DNA from 4 places in the Paenibacillus macerans genome. Region 4 is predicted to be linked to each of the others. Evidence: riboswitches for the same ligand, from Rfam matches in the RefSeq annotation. Region 4 holds a riboswitch; each other region holds the start of a gene.
What was found. A riboswitch is a leader RNA that binds a small molecule or an ion and turns the genes downstream of it on or off. The one in region 4 is predicted to bind cyclic di-AMP.

Region 1 (5,011 bases), on a different contig from region 4:
AAACCGTCCCCGCTCCAGCCGGGTGGGTTATGCTCGATTCATTGATGGACGGGCAGCCGGACACCTTTGAGGCGGTGCGGACTCACCGCGACGATATGGCCATTTTGGCTTATACGTCCGGAACGACCGGCAATCCGAAGGGCGTCGTGCACAGCCATGGGTGGGGTTACGCGCATCTCAGGATCACCTCGGCCTGGCTGGACATTCGAAGCGCCGATACAGTGTGGGCCACAGCCGCGCCGGGCTGGCAAAAATGGATTTGGACCCCGTTCCTGTCGGTGCTGGGGAATGGGGCGACCGGTTTCGTATATCAGGGGACGTTCCAACCGCATCGCTACCTGCAGCTATTGGAGAATTACGGCATTCAGGTCATGTGCTGCACGCCGACCGAATATCGGATCATGTCGAAAACGGACGGGCTAGGCGGTTATAACCTATCCGGCCTGCGCAGCGCCGTTTCCGCCGGGGAGCCGCTAAACGATGAAGTGATCCGGAAATTTCAAGAGGAATTGAACATCACCATTCGCGACGGATACGGGCAAACCGAAAGCACGCTGCTGATCGGCAATCTGAAGGATACTCCGCTTAAGCAGGGATCGATGGGCAAAGCGGTTTCCCCGGGCGTGGCGGAGGTGGTCGACGAGCGGGGAACTCCGCTTCCGGCGGGACAAGTCGGGGATATTGCCGTTCATGTTAGCATGCCGGCTTTGTTTAAAAACTATTACCTGGAGCCGGAGCGGAAGCAACAAAACGTGCGCGGTGAGTATTTTATTACCGGGGACCGGGCGCGAATGGACGAAGAAGGCTATTTCTGGTTCGAGGGGCGCGGCGACGATATCATCATCAGTTCCGGATATACGATCGGGCCGTTTGAAGTCGAAGAAGCGCTGATGAAGCATCCTGCCGTCAAGGAATGCGCCGCCGTGGCGAGTCCCGACGAAATTCGCGGGCATATCGTCAAAGCTTTTGTTGTGCTGAAAGAAGGGGCGGCGGGTTCGCCGCAACTGGTCAAGCAGCTTCAGGCTCATGTCAAAGCGGTGACGGCCCCGTATAAATATCCGCGGAAGATCGAATTTGTCGCTGAACTGCCAAAAACGAATACGGGCAAAATCCGCAGAGTAGAGCTGCGGGAGCGGGAGGAGCGCGCAGCCTTGAAGGTGAAAAGCTCCATTTAAAAAAGAGGACTCCGAACTAGGGCAAGAAGGCCTTGATGTAATTGGGGAAAATCACCGACGACTTCATGAATTCGTTACATGGTAAGAAGGACGGCTCGATGAGATCAAATGCAAAAGCCCCATTTGAATTTCTGCAAATTTCTGCTTTTGGGCGGTTGAAGTGCAAAAATACATCTCATTTGCAGCTATAGGATAAAAAGGTAGCTTATCATAAGAAATGAACTGCATATTTGCAGTTGAACCGCCTGTTTCGGGGATTTTCGACGAAAATCGCATGCCCTTTTGCATTTCGTGCCGCTAGCGTTGCATTTAAGTCTGGCAAGATACATTTTCTGAGCACACCAATGCTCTAACGGTTGCCACAAGCGCTATTTGTTCCAATACCATTGATTTCAAATTGTAACGGTTGCCATGGTGCTTATTTCGCTGAAATCCGGTAATTTTTGCCTTAGATTCAGGCAAATAACGGCGCTCGCAACCGTTAGAATTTAGATAAGGTCTTTTTTCGGCAAATAGCCGCTGCTACAACCGTTTAGATTTCGGATAGCTTTCACGGGAAAGCTTGAGCAAAAGTTAATTCAACGCCAGTGATTTCGTGCCGATTTCCCCTCTTCCTTTTTCCAGCTCCGGGTTCCATCGCTGTTAAATCCATGCTCTATCTGCTTTAAAGTTGGTTTCCGCTGCGGCCTAAGCGGCAGGAGTGTGGGATTGGCAAAAGTTCGAACGCATATTGTCCGGGCCTTTTCCTCAAATTAGTAAGGACCTGCATCTTATCATCTTTTTGGAGGAGGCTAAAACATGGCAAATCCTTATTCCAGCATGCAATCGCAAAACCCGATCTCATCCGCCCAGCAGTCCGTCAAAAAAGCGCACCGGGCCGTAACGCAAGCACAGTCCCATCCGAGCGAAGAAACGGTGGAAAATGCCTATAACGCCATTCACAAAGCGGAGAACGCCATTTCCCAGGCGGATGGGCGCATGAACCCGGAACCGCTGGAACGCGCCAAGGAAGATTTGCAGGAGGATCAGGCCGATTTGGCTGAAGCGGAAAGCCGGCTGCGGTAACGAATGCGGCAGCGAGTATATGGCGAAATCGAAAATGTTACAGAACATGGGTTGACATGAACGCGAATTGCCTTTACTATAGACTCACGCTTAGTTTCCGGCTTAAGGAGCCGGGAAACGGGGGAACCATTTTTTTGGGGCGAATCATTCAGCAATGATTGTAGGGTACCATCTTACCCGAGCCCGTCAGCTAACCTCGTCAGCAGTGGATGGGTCTATATTGCGACATTAAGAGATTTTATTAGGCCCTTTTATAAGGGCCTTTGTCCGTTTTAAGGACCCTGCTGGGTAAGCTTTGTCTTCTCCAAGCGGCGGTCCTTTTTGGTTTGGACAAATATTTCTTATGAGGGGATGAGGAGGAATGAATCAATTGGAAACGTCCGTAATTTTTGATCCAAAGACGGATGCTTACCCTTCCCGGGTTTATGCTGAGCCGAGATGGCTTCCGCGGCAGGATCCCATCGTATATGGCGAGTGGAACGCGGAAAGCGGAATCAGCAAAGAGCATTCGGATTTTTACGCCAAAAACGGTTATCTGTTCCTGGAGAACTTTTTTGGCGGAGCGGAATTAAAGGGCTATCAGGAGAAGGCGCAGCGCTTGCGGGAAGCATCCCGGAACCTTTCATCCGATGAAATTATCCGCCAGCCCGGCGGGGAAGAAGTGCATTCGATCTTTGCGATTCATCGGACCCACCCGGTTTTTCAGGAGTTGTCCCGGCATCCGAGACTGCTCGCGATCGTCGAGCATGTTTTGGGGGGACCAAGCTACATCCATCAGTCGCGGATCAATTACAAGCCGGCATTTACCGGCAAAGAGTTCTACTGGCATTCGGACTTTGAGACCTGGCATGTGGAGGACGGGATGCCCCGGATGCGGGCGCTCAGCTGCTTGATCGCACTGGAAGACAATTATCCGTTTAACGGACCGCTTATGGTCATGCCCGGTTCCCATCAAATCTTCGTGTCGTGCGTCGGCCAGGCGCCTGATGATTGCTCCAAGGAATTCATCGCGCCCGATCAGGCGAGCTTAACCGAGCTGGCGAAGCGCTGCGGCATTGAAACGCCGGTCGGCAAGGCAGGCTCCGTACTGCTGTTCGACTGCAATTTGATGCACGGCTCCAACAGCAACATTACGCCGTACCCGCGCAGCAATATTTTTATGGTCTATAACAGCGTAGCAAACAAACTGGCGGAGCCTTATTTCGGGAAGAAGCCGAGACCCGAATACATGGCGGCCCGCACGGAATTTTAAGAAAAAAAGCCGTCCCGGCAAAATGGCTTTGCGTTGGGACGGCTTTATACATAAAGAAGCGCAAAATATCGCATAGTAAATTCAAACCCCAACCTTCCGGGAAAGGAGTGACCTTTAGGTGAGCAATAAAATTGAAGCCGTACGCGCGGATCATCAAAATTTTGTCGATAAGACCGAAGACGAGGTTAAGGCCGTGCCGGCCACCACGAATGTGAATGAAGCGGTCGAAGCCATTACCGGGCATATCAATAAATACGATGAACCTGAAGAAAAGGAACAAAAGAAATGACGCACCGCCAGAAAAACCCCGGAATTCCGGGGTTTTTTCGCAAGCTACATGTTTAGCGCTTGATTGGCCATTTGCACGTCGTGGGCCAGCAGTTCTTCCAAATTGTACGCCGGATAGTAGCCGTGTCGGTGCATGAAGTTAAATATTTTGGTATGAAGGGCGATGGCGCCAAGCAATTGTTTTTGGAATGTTTCCTTTAATTGAGGAGTAGCCGTCTCCGTAATGGAGGCCGCGTAATTGCGTACGGAGGCTTTGGCGAAGCCAAGCAGGCTGGCCGCGTCAAATCCGGTCATATCGGGCGAAACGTTGCGGGCCATACCAGGCGCCAGCGGATAAAATTTAAGCAGTTCGCGGATATTGTGCTCCAAGGTTTTGATCGTTTCTGCATAAAGCGCTTTTAACTCCGGGTCCATCACCATCGGCAGTTTCTTTTTGAACGCCGCCAAATTGGCGGATTGAAAGGCGACTAGCTCATGCAGCTCCAGTGTTTCATGCCAGGCCAGATGCTCCTGTTTCCATTCGTTATTCACGATCTCACACTCCATAGTTAGAATTGATTCATTATATGCGCAGCGGAACCTTATGGGTATTTGTCCTTGTCTGGGACGATTTTACTCCGGCTTCCGGCAATAATAGAAAACGATGGGGCGCATTCTAAAAGTGATTTACCAAGCAACCGAAAAACAGCGAAGGAGGATACGTTCTCATGGAATTGGCCGCACACGAGGCACAGGATTTGAATGAACTAACGTTAAGCTGCGTTAACTCGATTACGAACATGGCGTGTTTCTTAAACCAAGCGCAGGACCCTGAACTGAAGGCGATCCTGCAAAAACATCTTCCGCTTCATTTTCAGGACTACAACATGAAGGTGGAGTATTTAAGCAAGGCGGAAGGGGCCAGCGGGAAACTGGCCATCCCGGATTTGCAGCCGGTCCTGCAATCCTTTACCGAGGCGTCTGCGTCGCCTGTTCCGGTCACGCCGAGAACCTCGATTCAGCAGTTCAACGACCGGGAAATCGCCACCGCTTATTTGCTGACTTTGAAACGGGCGGGCAGGGAGTACGCTTGGGCGGCCATGGAGATGAGCCATCCCGACATCCGCAGCTTCCTGGAGCATGCCTTCTGCATGTGCTCGCACCACGCTTATGACGTATGGCAATGGATGGTAAAAAAAGGCTATTATCCGTTAGAAGCGGCTCCGATGTCGACGATGAATACGCTCGGCGC
Region 2 (5,011 bases), on a different contig from region 4:
GCCGTGGACACGGACTGCCGTTGTTCCGCGGAATGAAAGAATTCTGGAAGCCGGTTGTCCTGTTTTATGCCATTGAACTTATTTTAATCATTATCCCGGCCTTCTGGGTTATTCCCAAGCTCCTTGTTTTATGGCCGCATCTGCTGGGGGCCGGAGGACAGATGGCCCCGCTGCTGAAGGGTCTCATCTACATCCTGGGCTGGTTCGTATACGGCTGGCTGGTGAGACAATGCATTCTCTACGTACAATTTGGGTACTTGTTCAAATCAAGCGTCTGGGGTTCCCTCCTCGTCTGCTTCCGGCACCTTCTTCAGGGCATCGGGATCTCCTGCATACTGGGCGCATTCGGGCTGGGCGTGTTCCTGCTGTTCGGAACGGTCTCCTGGATCTGGACCGGAATGCTGGCGCTGATCCTCCAGCAAACCTATCCTCTCTGTCGCAGCGCTTTTAAAATTTGGCAGGTCACCTCGCAATATCGCCTCTGGCAGACAAAAACCGAGAAAAGTTAAAATTTTTTCATCTCTCTGAAACCTTTACGGCACAAGGCCTCCGCGACTTTGCGAAGGCCTTGTGTCAGGTTTTCCCCTCTTAGTCTCGCGAATTAACCATTGCCAAATGATCCCTGTCTTTGTTAAAATAACAGCAACACAATTTCAGTAACAGTTTTGTAATTATTTTTGTCATCTTTGGCAGGAAAATAGCAAGTTACGTCGAATAAGTCTTATCAGGTGAGAAATCAAAGCCGAATTCCCTGCGCCGGGGAAACGGGGGAACCACTTTGGGTGAATTGATCTCGTAAGCGAGGGATCATAGGGAACCTTCAACCGAATCCTTAAGCTAACCTCGTAGGCATTGGAAGGAGCATAATTCTTGAAAAAGCGTTTGACCGTAACAGCAGTAAGTTTTGCATTGCTTTTCACGATCGGAACCGGCAGCGTTTTCGCGGATTCCAAACTGGACAGCGCCATTGAAGAAGGCCTCGGATCTCCTTACTCCGCAGGCGGAACAACAACGTCCGGTTTTGATTGCTCCGGATTTACGATGTATGTATTTAACAAGCTCGGCATCGATCTTCCTCATCAATCGGGCTCCCAATTTGAGATGGGAACAAGCGTTTCCAAGGATGAATTAATCGCAGGCGATCTGGTGTTCTTCAACACTTCCGGCGATGGCATATCTCATGTTGGTATTTATGTCGGCGACGGCAAATTTGCGCATGCCTCTTCTTCCAAAGGAGTTGTCATCAGCAAACTGAGCGAAAGTTACTACGAGAAGCGGTATGTTGGAGCTAAGCGCATTATGAGCTCCGAGAAATTTGAAGCTGTGACAGCCGAACAGTAGTCGCAATCCATAACGAATTCGACAAACCCGCAGGGATGATTGGGATACCACGTCTCCTGCGGGTTTTTCCTGTCTACGGATGATCCCCCTTAGGAATCAATACCCAGATCACTCCGCTCCTCACACAGGCCAAAAGCATCCTTTTTGCCGGGAAACTTGCCAATGTTGGCCCACTTTGGTAAAATGACCAACAGAAATAGTAACAACTTTGTAATTTTTGTTGTGACGTCGTTTTTGGGTGCATACTACATGAAACTGCCGAATTCCCCGCACCCGGGAAACGGGGGAACCACATCAGTCAGGGTGAATTGATCCCGCTTCAAAGGGATCATAGGGAGCCTTCAACCGAATCCTTAAGCTAACCTCGCAGGCCTTGGAAGGAGTTAGACATCTTGAGAAAGACTTTAGCAGCAGCGGTAACGAGTTTGGCTCTATGTTTCAGTCTGGGAACGGGAAGCGCCTTTGCGGACGAGCAGGAAACGTCGCTCTCCAACATCGTCAATTCCGTGTACGGCACGCCTTACAAATACGGCGGCACCAGTACGGCCGGATTTGATTGCTCCGGGTTTACGCGGTATGTGTTCGAACAAATGGGCGTTACGCTTCCTCGCGTATCCACGGCCCAATACAAGGTAGGAACTCCGGTATCAAAAAGCAAGCTGCAAGCCGGCGATCTTGTCTTCTTTAACACCCTGGGTGGCGGAAAAGTATCGCATGTGGGCGTCTACGTTGGCGACGGAGAATTTGCCCATGCCTCTTCATCCAAAGGAATCCGGATCGACAAATTGAGCAGCAGTTATTACCAGAACCGCTTCGTTGGCGCGAAGCGGGTGCTCAGCAAATACGGTTATTCCGTATACGCCGCGGAATCCTGAACCTCCGCCGGCGCTTAATTTCGCTCCGCATGACCTGTCAGCCGTAAGCTTATCTTCGGAATTGGCTTGCGGTTTTTTTCATCCCTATCTATATAACGAAGCGACACGCCAAAAGGTTACCGATTTTTTGTTGATTTCCATAAATCCACAGGTGTCCGAGAGACGGCAGAACCTTTACAAGTCAAGTAAATCCCGTTAGAGTGAGGGTAATAGGAATGCCGTTTTTAAAGGAGGATCCCAATGGATAAACCGATTGTTCAGTTTCGCATCGTTCCCATGGAAGAGAGCCACGGCGCAGAAATCTGCACCTGGCGGTACGATTCTCCCTATGATGTTTACAGCTGGCTTCCTTGGGAACAAATGAAAGCGCTCGATGTCGAATTCGGCAACCCGGCGATCAGAGCGGAGCAATACGTGTCCGTGCTGGACGAGAACGGAGAACTCGCCGGATTTGCCCAATATTTCCCGTTGGAAAGGGTTACGCGGCTCGGTATCGGTATGAAGCCGGAATTGTGCGGACAAGGGCTCGGCAAACGGTTTGTAACGGCGATCGTCGAGGAGGCGCTGCGGCGGAAACCGGGCCATGAGATCGATTTGGAAGTGCTGACGTGGAACACCCGGGCGATTCGCGCTTATCAAAAGGCCGGCTTCACCATCACGGACCTTTACGACAAAATGACCCCTGGCGGCATCTCCAAGCCTTTTTATTGCATGGTGTATCGAGGGTCTCACCCCTCATCCTAAAAATGCTCCCGATCCATTAGATCGGACTTGCTATGAAGTTTATTACAAACTTTACCGCAATCACGACGGAATTGTTCCTATTTTTGACACAAAGACTATGATCGAGCGGCATGTTCCGTTATAATGGAAAAGGTAGCTTACATAGGAGGGGCGATTGGAATGCAAAAGTGGATCATGAGCGGATTGTTCTTCGTGGCTTGCGCTATGGCCATCGTATTGATGTTCACCCTGCCGAGCCGGGAGCAGGCCGCCAAGGAAGCCAAACCGCAATTGCCTGAAATTACGATGAATGCGGCACAAGCCGAAGCCACCGTAAAAGCAAACTGCATCACCTGCCACGGCGATCAGTTGCAAGGGGGCGCGGGACCGAATCTGCAAAAGATCGGCGCAGAACTGACGGCAGACCAGCTTTACGGCATTATCACCAAAGGCAAAGGCGGAATGATGCCTTCCTTCAAGGATCGGCTCAAGGATGAAGAAATTGCCAACGTCGCGATGTGGCTCGCGGAGAAAAAATAACGGCAAAAATAACGGCACATGAAAAGCACGCCCGCCGGAAACTTGAGCGTTTCCGGCGGGCGTTTTTTGCCTAGCCTAATCCGCGGCGCGCATTTTCTCGAACGCCTCGTTATATTGCTGCGCTTCTTTAATATCCACTGCCGTAATTCCGCCTTCTTCCCATGAAGTCAGCCGAAGAGTCACGGTTTTATAGTCGATCGTAATAAACGGATGATGATTAAACGCTTCCGAAATCGCAGCCACCTCATCCACGAAAGCAATGCCTTTCATAAAATTGGAGAACGTATATTTGCGGAAGATCCATCGTCCTTCCTCAAGTTCCCAGCCTTCCAGCTTTTCCAAATGCGCTTGTACTTCTTGCGGTGTAAACGGCATCATTTATCCTCCCCGTTCTCTTCAAGAACTCCTAGTTATGTAAGCATCCCCTGGCGCATCGGGACCTAAGCTTCCGGCCCCGTCCTCAACTATTTTATTCCACATACAACCTGAACATGCGTAATGCTTCCTGACTAACTATTTTACCACGGAATCCCGTGCCAAACCAAATCTCTCTAGATCAAAGCCACGGAAGTAAGCTCTTCGTCCCCGATCAGAAAATTGATGCGGTGCCCCTCAGGATCATAAATAACGATCGCGCTCCCCACCTCAAGAACGGGTTCCGCTCCTAACGCAAAAAACAGGTCTTCAGCCAGCGCTTCCTGCACTTCGGCCCGCTCCTCGTCCGCCAATCCCGCCCACTCCGACGATTCCATATCAAAGAAAAGGTAGCTATCGGAAATCCGGCCCACCGCTTTTGTCAGGTCGGCCAAAATATATTCATAATCTCTTCCGTGCTTTACTCCCACCGTGATATCCTCCCTTGATAGCCCTGGTATTCAGGCTATGATCTTATTATACCTGAAAAAACCACTTAAAAAAAAAGGGAAAACTGTCGATAAAATAGATAAATCTTTTTTTAGGCAGCAGTAACGTCTTTTCCGCAAGGATGCGGAAAGAAAGAAAGGATTCAATTTAACTCAAGGACGAGGTGTACAATGGAAATTTCATCGATTATCGGACTTATTCTTGGATTCGTTGCGCTCATTGTAGGGATGTTTCTAAAAGGTGCGCCTATTGGAAGCTTGGTCTCCAACCCAGCGGCCTTCGTCATCATATTCGTCGGAACCGCGGCGTCGCTGTTCATGGCCTTCCCTATGGCGGATATGAAAAAGTTTCCCAAGCTGCTTAAATTGATCGTCTCTCAACCGAAGATGATCACCAAAGCTGAATTGATTACGTTGTTTACGGAGTGGGCCACGATTACCCGGCGCGAAGGACTCCTGGCCTTGGAAGCGAAAGTCGAAGAAATCGATGACGACTTCCTGCGCGGAGGCATGCGCATGATCATCGACGGCAACGACCAGGAATTCGTTCAGGACGTGCTTACGGAAGACATTGCGGCTACCGAAGAACGGCATAAAGTCGGGGCGCAGATCTTTGCCCAGGCTGGGATGTATGCGCCGACCCTAGGCGTTCTCGGCGCCGTCGTCGGT
Region 3 (5,011 bases), on a different contig from region 4:
CTTAGTGGATGGCCAGTACGAGGCAGCTGCGGGAAAAACTCCGTAAACAACCGGTTTGCGGATTCCGCCAGCTGTTTTTTTTTCGCTGCAATTGCACTTGCTTTTCCGGATAAGATCAGTTCGCTGATGATCTCGGCATCCAATGAAGAGGTTTTCACATTAATATTAAAAATGGCCTTCACGATCTTCTCTTTAAAAGCCTCGCTAAACACGATATAAGCCACTCGAAGGCCCGAGCAGATGGACTTGGACGTGCTGCAAATATACACCGTTTGTTCCGGGAGAAGCTGAAACATAGGTTGTCCGTAATCTGCCATAATACCGGCTGACAGAAAGGCGTGTATATCGTCCTCAATTAAAATCAACCGATGCTTTCGAATGACGGCCGCCAGTTCGCGTTTGCGGTAGTCGGGAATCATGACCGTCGTGGGGTTGGAACAAGAAGGCATCAGAAAAACGCCGTGCACATCCATTTGAAGGCACTGATTGTCAAGCTCGCCCGGCAGCATGCCATGTTCGTCACCGGGAATCGGGACCAATTTAATACGGTACAATTTCGAAATCTCGATAAAATTAGAGAATGTATACATATCGACCGCGATCCGGTTGCCTGGTTCGAACAGAGCTAATAACGTGATCGCCAATGCATTTAGCGCCCCGGAAGCGATCGCCATATTGTCTTTGTCCGCATGGATCCCAAAATCCGCCATCCAGTTTAGCGCCGCTGCTTTTTGATGGGGGATGCCTGTAGGGTCATTGTAATTCAAGAGCTGTTCCAAATAACCTTTCTCCGTCACCTTCTTAGCTGCTTCAGCGACAATATTGTTGCTTTGCTCAAATGAGGCGACAAAACCAAGATCGATGATTTCATTTGAAATTTTGTCTTTCGAAATAGTAATGGAGCGTGCCGCGTTGGCTGAAACGAATGTGCCGCTGCCTGTTACCGCATATATTAGGCCTTTGAGTTCGCATAGTTTGTAGGCACGTGTTATGGTCGTAAAATTTATGTCCAAAAAATCGGCCAACTCCCTTTGCGGTGGCAGTTTTGTACCCGGGGCTAAAAATCCGTTTGTGATGTCATGTTCCAGCAGTAGGGCGAGCGAACGATAGAGTGGACGTTTCAAAGCGTCTCTATCGGGTTTCCATGACATGGGGTAATCGGTGAAGGAATTGATCGGCATATTTGCACACCTCACAAAATTGTAATCCATACAATTATATCGTTGATTGTATGGATTTGCACTGCTAAAATGGCATGGATAAGTAATCGTACGAGGAGATGCAAGTAAATCATGACTAACAGAAGCGAACTTCAATTGGCGTTTCGTGCCGCCTTTCCTGCTACGATCCCCATTTTGGCAGGCTTTTTATTCTTGGGGATTGCCTACGGCATCTTTATGAACATATCGGGATTTGGGGCAGGGTATGCTTTCCTGATGAGCCTGCTTATTTTTGCCGGGTCGATGGAATTTGTCGCTGTCCATCTGCTGCTGGGCGCTTTTAACCCATTAGGCGCTTTTTTCCTCGCTTTAATGGTTAACGCGCGCCATCTTTTTTACGGGATATCTATGCTTGAAAAATTTAAAGGGAGCGGGTTAAAAAAGATCTATCTGATTTTTGGCATGTGTGATGAAACGTTCTCCATTAATTACACCGCCCAAATACCGCAAGGGGTGAATAAAGGGTGGTACATGTTCTTCGTTACCTTGCTTAATCACATCTATTGGGTGCTTGGCGCTACCATTGGGGGACTGTTTGGGTCACTAGTTCAAATAAACATGGAAGGACTTGAGTTTGTGATGACGGCTTTATTTGTGGTCATCTTCATCGAACAATGGCTGAAAGAAACAACACATCACAGCGCGTTACTGGGGTTGGGGCTATCTGTGTTATGCCTCTTTATTTTTAACGGGGACAACTTTATCATACCTTCCATGATTTTGATCCTCTGCGTGCTTACTTTGATGCGGAGGCCACTGGAAAAGAAAACGGGTGAAACTACATGACAATGACTTTATTGGAACAAGTGATTACTATTGGAATAGTCGTTTTGGGAACCATGCTGACCAGATTTATTCCCTTTATGATTTTCCCTCCGGGCCGGCCCGCTCCGCGTTATGTGCAATATCTCGGGAAAGTGCTGCCCGCGGCGGCTTTAGGATTATTGGTTGTCTACAGTATCAAAGACGTGAATTTTATATCCGGCAACCATGGAGCGCCAGAATTGATTTCGATGGCCATTGTTGCTTTCTTGCATTTTTGGAAAAGGAATATGCTGTTATCGATCCTAACGGGTACCCTGGTCTATATGCTGTTGGTTCAATTTGTTTTTTAAAATGTTTAAAAAAATAGCGTCAGTCATTAATAAACGTTGATTTGGAGAGCATTTTTGAATTGTAAGCGATTAACATATGATCTTTTGTATGATTCCGGCAGTTCACCTTCCTTACTCCTGCTTTACAAACTTTTACACTGAACGTATGATTTATTTTGTTTCCACTAAGAATAAATCAATTCATTATCGCTGAATTTCCTTAAGGAAAACGGGGGACCCGTTAAAAACTTACCTGCCTTTCAGGTGAGTTTCTCTTTTGGGGTGAATCTTGGCAGTTGATCCAGCGATCCGCCAGGTAGGGCGACTCTTGCCGCCCGAATCCGACAGCTAACCTCGTAAGCGTAGTCAGGAGTGGGTTGTATGACTTGTGAAGTTTAGCACAGGGGCCCCTGTGTTTTTTTATTGCCTCGAATTGGCCTATTTGCCCTTAATCTTCAGTTTGTATTTGAAATAATACTTATTTCTGCCGAGCAATATAAAAAAACAACGTAATTTAGGCGGTGACCCCCTGTGCTTTCTTATATAAAGCGATTTCTTATTGGACGGCCGTTAAAATCAACGGAACTGGGCGAACAGAAACTAAGCAAGACCAAAGCGCTGGCCATCCTTTCTTCCGATGCCTTGTCATCGGTGGCTTACGGGCCGGAACAGATCCTGCTTGTTTTAATGGTCGTGGGAGCGGTAGCCTATTGGTATTCGATTCCCATTGCTGCCGGTGTTTTGGTTTTGCTGGTGGCGCTTATTTTGTCTTACCGGCAAATTATTTTTGCTTATCCTCATGGCGGTGGGGCTTATGTGGTTTCCAAGCAAAACCTGGGTGTAATTCCCGGACTGATTGCCGGCGGTTCATTACTTGTTGACTATATCTTGACCGTTGCGGTAAGCGTTTCGGCCGGTACGGACGCCATTACTTCGGCTTTTCCGGGCCTTCATCCATACACGGTGCCCATAGCCGTAGGTTTTGTATTGTTAATTACCATTCTCAATTTGCGTGGTGTCACCGAATCGGCTACGATTTTTGCCTTTCCCGTTTATTTATTTGTTCTGGCCCTGGTGATTTTGATTTGTTCCGGCCTTTATAAAATTATGACCGGCCAAATTTTGCCGGAGTTACACGCTCCGCTTGGTTCTCCAGTGGCTGGAATTAGTTTATTCTTGCTGCTTCGTGCCTTTGCTTCCGGATGTTCCGCTTTGACAGGGGTAGAAGCGATCTCAAACGCCATCCCCAACTTTAAAGAGCCGGCTCCGCGCAATGCGGCAAAAACCTTGCTGGCCATGGGGGGCATATTGGCTGTATTGTTCACGGGAATTGTGTTTCTGGCTTATTATTATGGCATAGGCCCTCTCGCGGAGGTTACCGTGCTTTCCCAAATCGCGGAACACACTTTCGGAAGAAATATCATGTATTTCTTCATTCAGGGAACGACGGCTTTGATTCTTATTCTGGCTGCCAACACCGGATATTCCGCCTTTCCGTTGCTTGCCGTTAATTTGGCCAAAGACAAGTTCATCCCAAGAGCGTTTACGGTTCGCGGAGACCGGCTGGGATATTCAAATGGCATTATTTTCCTGGGGCTGTTTTCGATTTTGCTGATTATCGTTTTTGAAGGGAAAACCGAACTTTTAATTCCGCTTTATGCGATCGGCGTGTTTATTCCTTTTACACTGTCCCAGTCAGGCATGATGGTAAAGTGGTTACGGGAAAAACCTCCAGGTTGGATCAAGAAATTTTTGGCCAATACCATCGGGGCCTTGATCAGTCTGTTGGTCAGCGTGGTGTTTTTCATCACCAAGTTCCATAATGTCTGGCCGGTCCTTATCTTTTTACCTTTAATTATTTACTCCTTTTATCGGATTCATAAGCACTACGAAGCGATTGCGGAGCAGTTGAGAATTTCAACTTGCGAGCGGGCTATACCGATCGAAGGAAACGTGGTGATCGTACCCGTTGCAGGAATCACGCGCGTGGTGGAGAATTCGCTGAACTATGCCAAGTCCCTGCTCCCGTATCAAATCATTGCGGTGCACGTCCCTTTTGAGAAAGCGGACGAAGCGGTGTTTGAAGAGAAGTGGAAAAAATGGCAGCCGGACGTTAGATTGGTGACATTGTACTCTCCGTATCGAAGCATAATTCACCCGTTGATTAAGTTCGTGGATACGGTGCAAAAAAAGGCGCACGAAGCAAATTATCAGGTGACTGTGGTCATCCCGCAATTTATTCCGAAAAAAGGATGGCACAATATCCTGCACAACCAATCGAGCCTGTTGATTCGCGCGCATCTGCTTTACCGGAGAGATGTCATCGTCGCCACGGTTCCGTATCATTTGAAAAAATAACCGAATCAAAGAGCCAGAGGGAGTTCCCCTCTGGCTCTTGCAGGATGCGCTCTTACACGCTGTCCGATCCCGCGCTGCTTTCCTCGTCGGGCGGCACGTCGCCGATCAGCTTCCACGGACCCCATTCTCCGGTTGTTCCCGGTTCCTGTCCTCGTGTCCACCACAGGGCTTGCCAGAATTGCCCGTTATGCACAACGATTTCACCTTCGTTATAGACCCTGATCGGATTCCAGATGAGGTACTTTCCGAAACGGTTAGGGTCTCCCGGGAAACCGGGCTCGGGCGTGGTGGGCGCCGACGGATTGATGCTGAGGTTCACATCCATCACCTGATAGAAGG
Region 4 (5,011 bases):
CCCAAGCGTTACGACGACGATCAGAAAAATAAGCGTCAGGCTGATCAACAGCGTATTTAGGGCGATTTCATTCGGCGTCTTCTGCCGTTTCGCGCCTTCGACAAGCGCAATCATCCGGTCGATGAACGTCTCGCCGGGATCGCTGGTAATTCTCACCTTAATCCGGTCGCTAATGACGCGCGTTCCGCCGGTGACGGAATTGAAATCGCCGCCCGCTTCCTTGATCACCGGCGCCGATTCGCCGGTAATCGCCGACTCGTCGACGGAGGCGAGCCCTTCGATCACTTCGCCGTCGCCGGGAATCATCTCCCCTTGGAAAACGACGACGATATCCCCCTTGCGCAGCTCCGTCGAAGGCACCGTTTTAACGCCATTGCCAACCACTTTGTTCGCGGTAATCTCTTTCTTCGTCCGCTTCAACGTATCGGCTTGCGCCTTGCCCCTGCCCTCCGCCAAGGCTTCGGCGAAATTGGCGAACAGTACCGTAAACAACAAGATCACGAACACGGTGAGATTAAAGCCGATGCGGTCCTTCGCGTCGAAGTAACCGGGAAACACCGTCATCAGCAGTACGATGACCGTGCCGGCCTCGACGACAAACATCACCGGATTTTTCATCATAACGGCCGGATTCAGCTTGATGACGCTGGCCTTCAAAGCTTGTGCGACAAGCGGACCGGAGAACATGCTTTTTTTACGTTTATCGTTCATGGCAGCTTCACCTCATATTCTTACTTAACGAATCGTCAAATGCTCAGCGACTGGCCCTAGGGCAATCACCGGCAGAAAAGTCAGCGCCCCGATCAAAATGACGGTGCCGATCAGCAGGAAGCTGAACAGCGCATTGTCCGTACGGAACGTGCCGATCGTCTCCGGCACCCATTGCTTGCGCGTCAACGATCCGGCGACGGCGAGCATCGCAATCATCGATATATACCGCCCGAAAAACATCACCAGGCCGGTCGTTATGTTCCAAAACGGCGTATTGTCCGCCAGCCCCTCGAAGCCGGAGCCGTTGTTGGCGGCCGCCGATGTATATTCGTACAGCACCTGCGTGATGCCGTGGAAGCCGGGATTCGAAATCGCTCCCTTGCCGAGATCGGTCAGGAAGGCGATCGCCGCCGGCGCCAGGATTATGAACGGGTGCGCCAGAATCGCAATCGCGATCAGCTTCATCTCGCGCGGCTCGATCTTGCGGCCAAGGAACTCCGGCGTACGGCCGACCATCAGTCCGCAGATGAATACGGCGAGTATCGCGTACATCAGCATATTGACCAGCCCGACGCCTTTTCCGCCGAATACGACGTTCAGCATCATCTCCGCCAGCGGCACCAGCCCCCCAAGCGGGGTCAGCGTATCGTGCATATTGTTGACCGTGCCGGTCGTCGCCGCCGTCGTCACGGTAGTGAACAGCGCGGATTGCGCGATGCCGAAGCGCACCTCTTTCCCTTCCATGCTGCCCTGCGAAGCGTCGATGCCAAGCGCGTTCAGCGCCGGATTGCCGCTCTTCTCGGCGGTGTAAGCAACGGTAAGGAACAAAAGGAACAAGACCATCATCGCCGAAAAAATGACCCAACCCTGCTTGCGGCTCTTCGCAAATCTGCCGTACATGAAGGGCAGCGCCGCGGCCAATGACCACATCGACAGGATCTCGATCACATTGGTCAGCGGGCTCGGATTCTCAAACGGATGCGCCGAGTTGGCGCCGAAAAAGCCGCCGCCGTTGGTGCCCAAATGCTTGATCGACTCCAGCGAAGCGACAGGTCCGATCGCAATCTGCTGACTCGCGCCTTCAAGCGTCGTTACCGTCAGCGTAGGATCCAGCGTCTGCGGCACCTGCAGCGCGACCAGCACGAGCGTGACGATCAACGCCAGCGGAAAGAAAATCCGCGTATGCGCCTTGACGAAATCCTCAAAGAAGTTGCCCAAGCTTTTTCCCTTGCTCGTAACGCCCCGGACAAACGCGACCGCGACCGAAAGACCCGTAGCCGCCGACGTAAACATCATCATCATGATCACAGCCATTTGCGAGAAGTACGAAAGCCCCGTCTCGCCGCTGTAATGCTGCAGATTTGTGTTCGTAATAAAGCTGATCACCGTGTTCATCACCAGCGTCGGCTCCATATTGCCGATACCGTTCGGGTTCAACGGCAAGCCGCTCTGCACCCGCAGCAGCAAGTAACTTACCGCGGCGAGCACGAAGTTGGTTGCGATGAAGCTGATCGCGTACCGCTTCCAGCTCATGCCTGCGCGATGCTTCAGCCCGATGACCGCATAAATGGGTTTCTCGGCCCAACAGAATATTTTATCCGTGCGATTGGGCTCGTTAGAGAAAACGTGGTACAAATAATTACCGAGCGGTTTGGCGATCAGCATCAAAATACCGATCACAATTACGATTTGCAGTATATCCATGACCGTTCCTCCCACTATTAGAGGTTGTTCAAAAAGCCATCTTTCCTTTTTGAACTCGCACTATAAACAAAACTCGTTAAAACTTTTCCGGATGAAGCAACGCATAGATTAGATAGACCAGCAATCCACACGTAAAAATCAACACGATGGTCATTCGCGTTCGCCTCCCGTATCCTCCACCGTTTTACCGCACCAAACGACAAATCCAACTATAAGCGCTAAGGCAACGGTCAACGTTAGCACCATCCAAATATCCAGCATCACGACACTCCTCCAACAGTTAATCGGTCGCTTTTCTCCATAAACTGCTCCCCCGGATCAAGGAAGAAGACAGCAAAAAAGAAGCCTTGGAAAAGAGGAACCTTTTCCGCGGCTTCTTGCAGTCGTCCCGACCGGTCCGCGACAAAATGTTGCCTCTCCACACGCTTACGAGGTTAGCTGACGGATTCGGGCGTGAGAGTCGCCCTACGCCCGGCATTTGAAAGTGCCGAGCGATTCACCCCATGAAGCCGGGTTGCGGCTTCCGTTGGTTCCCCCGTTCCTTGTGTCTTTCAAGGATTCAGCGTTATAAGACCGATGATTCCGCTCCAACCGTTCCGATCGGTCTGCTCTCACACAAGCTTCGGCACGTTGGTTTCGTCGATCGGCATATCCATTTAGAATCGAATGGCCATTCAATTCATGGATCGTATCTTACTCCTTAGCTAAATGGTTGTAAAACGACGCAGCCGGCATATCCGTAAAAAAAAGAAACTTTAAGATGAAGTTAGCGCTCTCAAAATATTAGAGCTTCATTTTCCTCGCAAATACTCGTGATTATATGGCATTTCGTGGATTTTTACGGAATTTTTACGCCTATAAACGGTTTATTTTATTCCTTTTTTACATTACCCTGAACTATAGTAGTAACGGGAGCATAGACGGACAGGAGTGGTTTAATGGATAAGTTGAAATCGATGTGGATGCTATGGAAGCCTTATGCAAGCATCACTTTGCTCATCGCCTTCATGACCGGCGCCATGCACCCGTTCGGACTAGCGTTTGATTCGGTCAATATAGCACTTCTCTATCTGCTGCCCGTGCTTTGGAGTTCCGTCGTCTGGGGCCTGCGCCCTGCTCTTTATGCAGCAATGATGGGGGTCCTGGCCTTTGATTTCTTTTTCGTTTCTCCAATTCTGAGTTTTACGATCGCGGACTTGCGCTATCTGATCTCGTTCGGCGTTTTTTTGGCGGTAGCCGCGTTAACGGCCAGCCTGGCGGTAAAGCTGAAACGGCAGTTGCTATACGCCAAGCAGAGGGAGGAGCATACCGCCGCGCTCTACGTGCTCAGCCGGCAAATGAGCGATATCGCGGACATTCACTCCCTGCTCAGTAATGTTTCCCGGCAAGTTTCGCAAACCATCGGTACGGAAATTGCGATTTTTTTGCCGGATCAACGGAATAATTTAGTGCTAGCCCACTGCTCTTCGGTTCATAGCGATTGGGGACAGGGCGAAACGGAAAAAGTGATGGCGAAGCTGGCGTTTGATCATGGCGAAGCGGTCGGCAATGGAACCCGTACCTTAAGAGACTCTCCAGCCCATTACCTGCCGCTGAGAACCGAGGACCGCGTGCATGGGGTATTGGCGCTCAATCTGCAGGATCGGAAAAGCGGGCTCACCGCCGAGCAACAGCGGATGCTGGACGCCCTGGGCGGTTTGGCGGCCACCGCCATCGCCCGCATGAAGCTGGCGGAAGAAGCCAAAATCGCTCATTTGACGGCCGAATCGGAACGGCTTCGCACCGCGATTCTAGATTCTGTTTCTCATGAGTTGCGTACTCCGTTAGCGGCCATTATCGGCTCGGCGACCAGCCTTATTGAAGGCAATTCTCTTTTTTCTTCGGAGGATCGCATGGAATTGCTGCTTACCATTCGGGACGGTGCCCTCCGTATGAATAGATTGGTCAAAAACCTGCTCAGCATGGTGCAATTGGAAAGCGGCATGCTGCGTCTTAGAAAAAATTGGTGCGATGTGGAAGATCTGATCGGCGTCACCTTGGCTCAGGTCAAAGATTTTCAGCAGCATCGAAAGCTGCGGGTAAACCTGCCGGCGTCCGTTCCTATGGTAATGGGGGATGAAGTTTTGCTCGAGCAAGTGCTGGTTAATGTAGTCAGCAACGCGATCAAATACAGTCCGGATTACAGCGAGATTTTCATAACGGTAAGGCCCGAGGACGACAAGCTTGTTATCCTTGTTTCCGATACGGGAATCGGACTTGCCGGTGACGATTACGGCCGGATCTTCGAAAAGTTTTACCGTTCGGCCGCCGCCAAGCAAGTGACGGGCACGGGATTGGGACTTGCCATTTGCAAGGGAATCGTGGAGCTGCACAATGGAACCATTACGGCCAAGCCGAATCAGCCGCAAGGCACCGTCATTACAATTACACTTCCCCTTAGCAAGCCGCGCGAAGGGCATTTTGAAGAAATGGAGGAGGATGACCATAAGTAAGCTTGGAGCTCGTATCCTAATTGTCGATGACGAACCCCAAATTCGCAAGCTGCTGACGGTGACTTTACTGGCTCATCAGTATTCAACTTATGAAGCGTCCACGG

Region 1: linked by a shared signal. The riboswitch ahead of DYE26_RS05035 (phytanoyl-CoA dioxygenase family protein) and the one ahead of kdpF (K(+)-transporting ATPase subunit F) in region 4 are both predicted to bind cyclic di-AMP.
Region 2: linked by a shared signal. The riboswitch ahead of DYE26_RS22550 (C40 family peptidase) and the one ahead of kdpF (K(+)-transporting ATPase subunit F) in region 4 are both predicted to bind cyclic di-AMP.
Region 3: linked by a shared signal. The riboswitch ahead of DYE26_RS19350 (APC family permease) and the one ahead of kdpF (K(+)-transporting ATPase subunit F) in region 4 are both predicted to bind cyclic di-AMP.

The regions. Positions count from the first base shown of each region.
Region 1 covers NZ_UGSI01000001.1:1,094,790-1,099,800, forward strand. The annotation lists gene DYE26_RS05025 (acetate--CoA ligase) at 1-1,175, shown strand, start outside; gene DYE26_RS05030 (hypothetical protein) at 1,974-2,240, shown strand; cyclic di-AMP (ydaO/yuaA leader) riboswitch at 2,318-2,460, shown strand; gene DYE26_RS05035 (phytanoyl-CoA dioxygenase family protein) at 2,602-3,492, shown strand; gene DYE26_RS33285 (hypothetical protein) at 3,611-3,781, shown strand; gene DYE26_RS05040 (spore coat protein) at 3,826-4,311, opposite strand; gene DYE26_RS05045 (spore coat protein) at 4,488-5,011, shown strand, end outside.
Region 2 covers NZ_UGSI01000001.1:5,063,447-5,068,457, forward strand. The annotation lists gene DYE26_RS22540 (hypothetical protein) at 1-509, shown strand, start outside; cyclic di-AMP (ydaO/yuaA leader) riboswitch at 731-867, shown strand; gene DYE26_RS22545 (C40 family peptidase) at 871-1,341, shown strand; cyclic di-AMP (ydaO/yuaA leader) riboswitch at 1,588-1,729, shown strand; gene DYE26_RS22550 (C40 family peptidase) at 1,734-2,216, shown strand; gene DYE26_RS22555 (GNAT family N-acetyltransferase) at 2,457-2,960, shown strand; gene DYE26_RS22560 (c-type cytochrome) at 3,120-3,479, shown strand; gene DYE26_RS22565 (4a-hydroxytetrahydrobiopterin dehydratase) at 3,555-3,854, opposite strand; gene DYE26_RS22570 (hypothetical protein) at 4,031-4,324, opposite strand; gene motA (flagellar motor stator protein MotA) at 4,514-5,011, shown strand, end outside.
Region 3 covers NZ_UGSI01000001.1:4,312,250-4,317,260, reverse strand. The annotation lists gene DYE26_RS19365 (aminotransferase-like domain-containing protein) at 1-1,181, opposite strand, end outside; gene azlC (azaleucine resistance protein AzlC) at 1,293-2,006, shown strand; gene DYE26_RS19355 (branched-chain amino acid transporter permease) at 2,003-2,335, shown strand; cyclic di-AMP (ydaO/yuaA leader) riboswitch at 2,513-2,692, shown strand; gene DYE26_RS19350 (APC family permease) at 2,846-4,672, shown strand; gene DYE26_RS19345 (lytic polysaccharide monooxygenase) at 4,725-5,011, opposite strand, start outside.
Region 4 covers NZ_UGSI01000002.1:1,489,329-1,494,339, reverse strand. The annotation lists gene kdpB (potassium-transporting ATPase subunit KdpB) at 1-711, opposite strand, end outside; gene kdpA (potassium-transporting ATPase subunit KdpA) at 736-2,415, opposite strand; gene kdpF (K(+)-transporting ATPase subunit F) at 2,492-2,569, opposite strand; cyclic di-AMP (ydaO/yuaA leader) riboswitch at 2,825-2,990, opposite strand; gene DYE26_RS29895 (ATP-binding protein) at 3,354-4,907, shown strand; gene DYE26_RS29890 (response regulator) at 4,894-5,011, shown strand, end outside.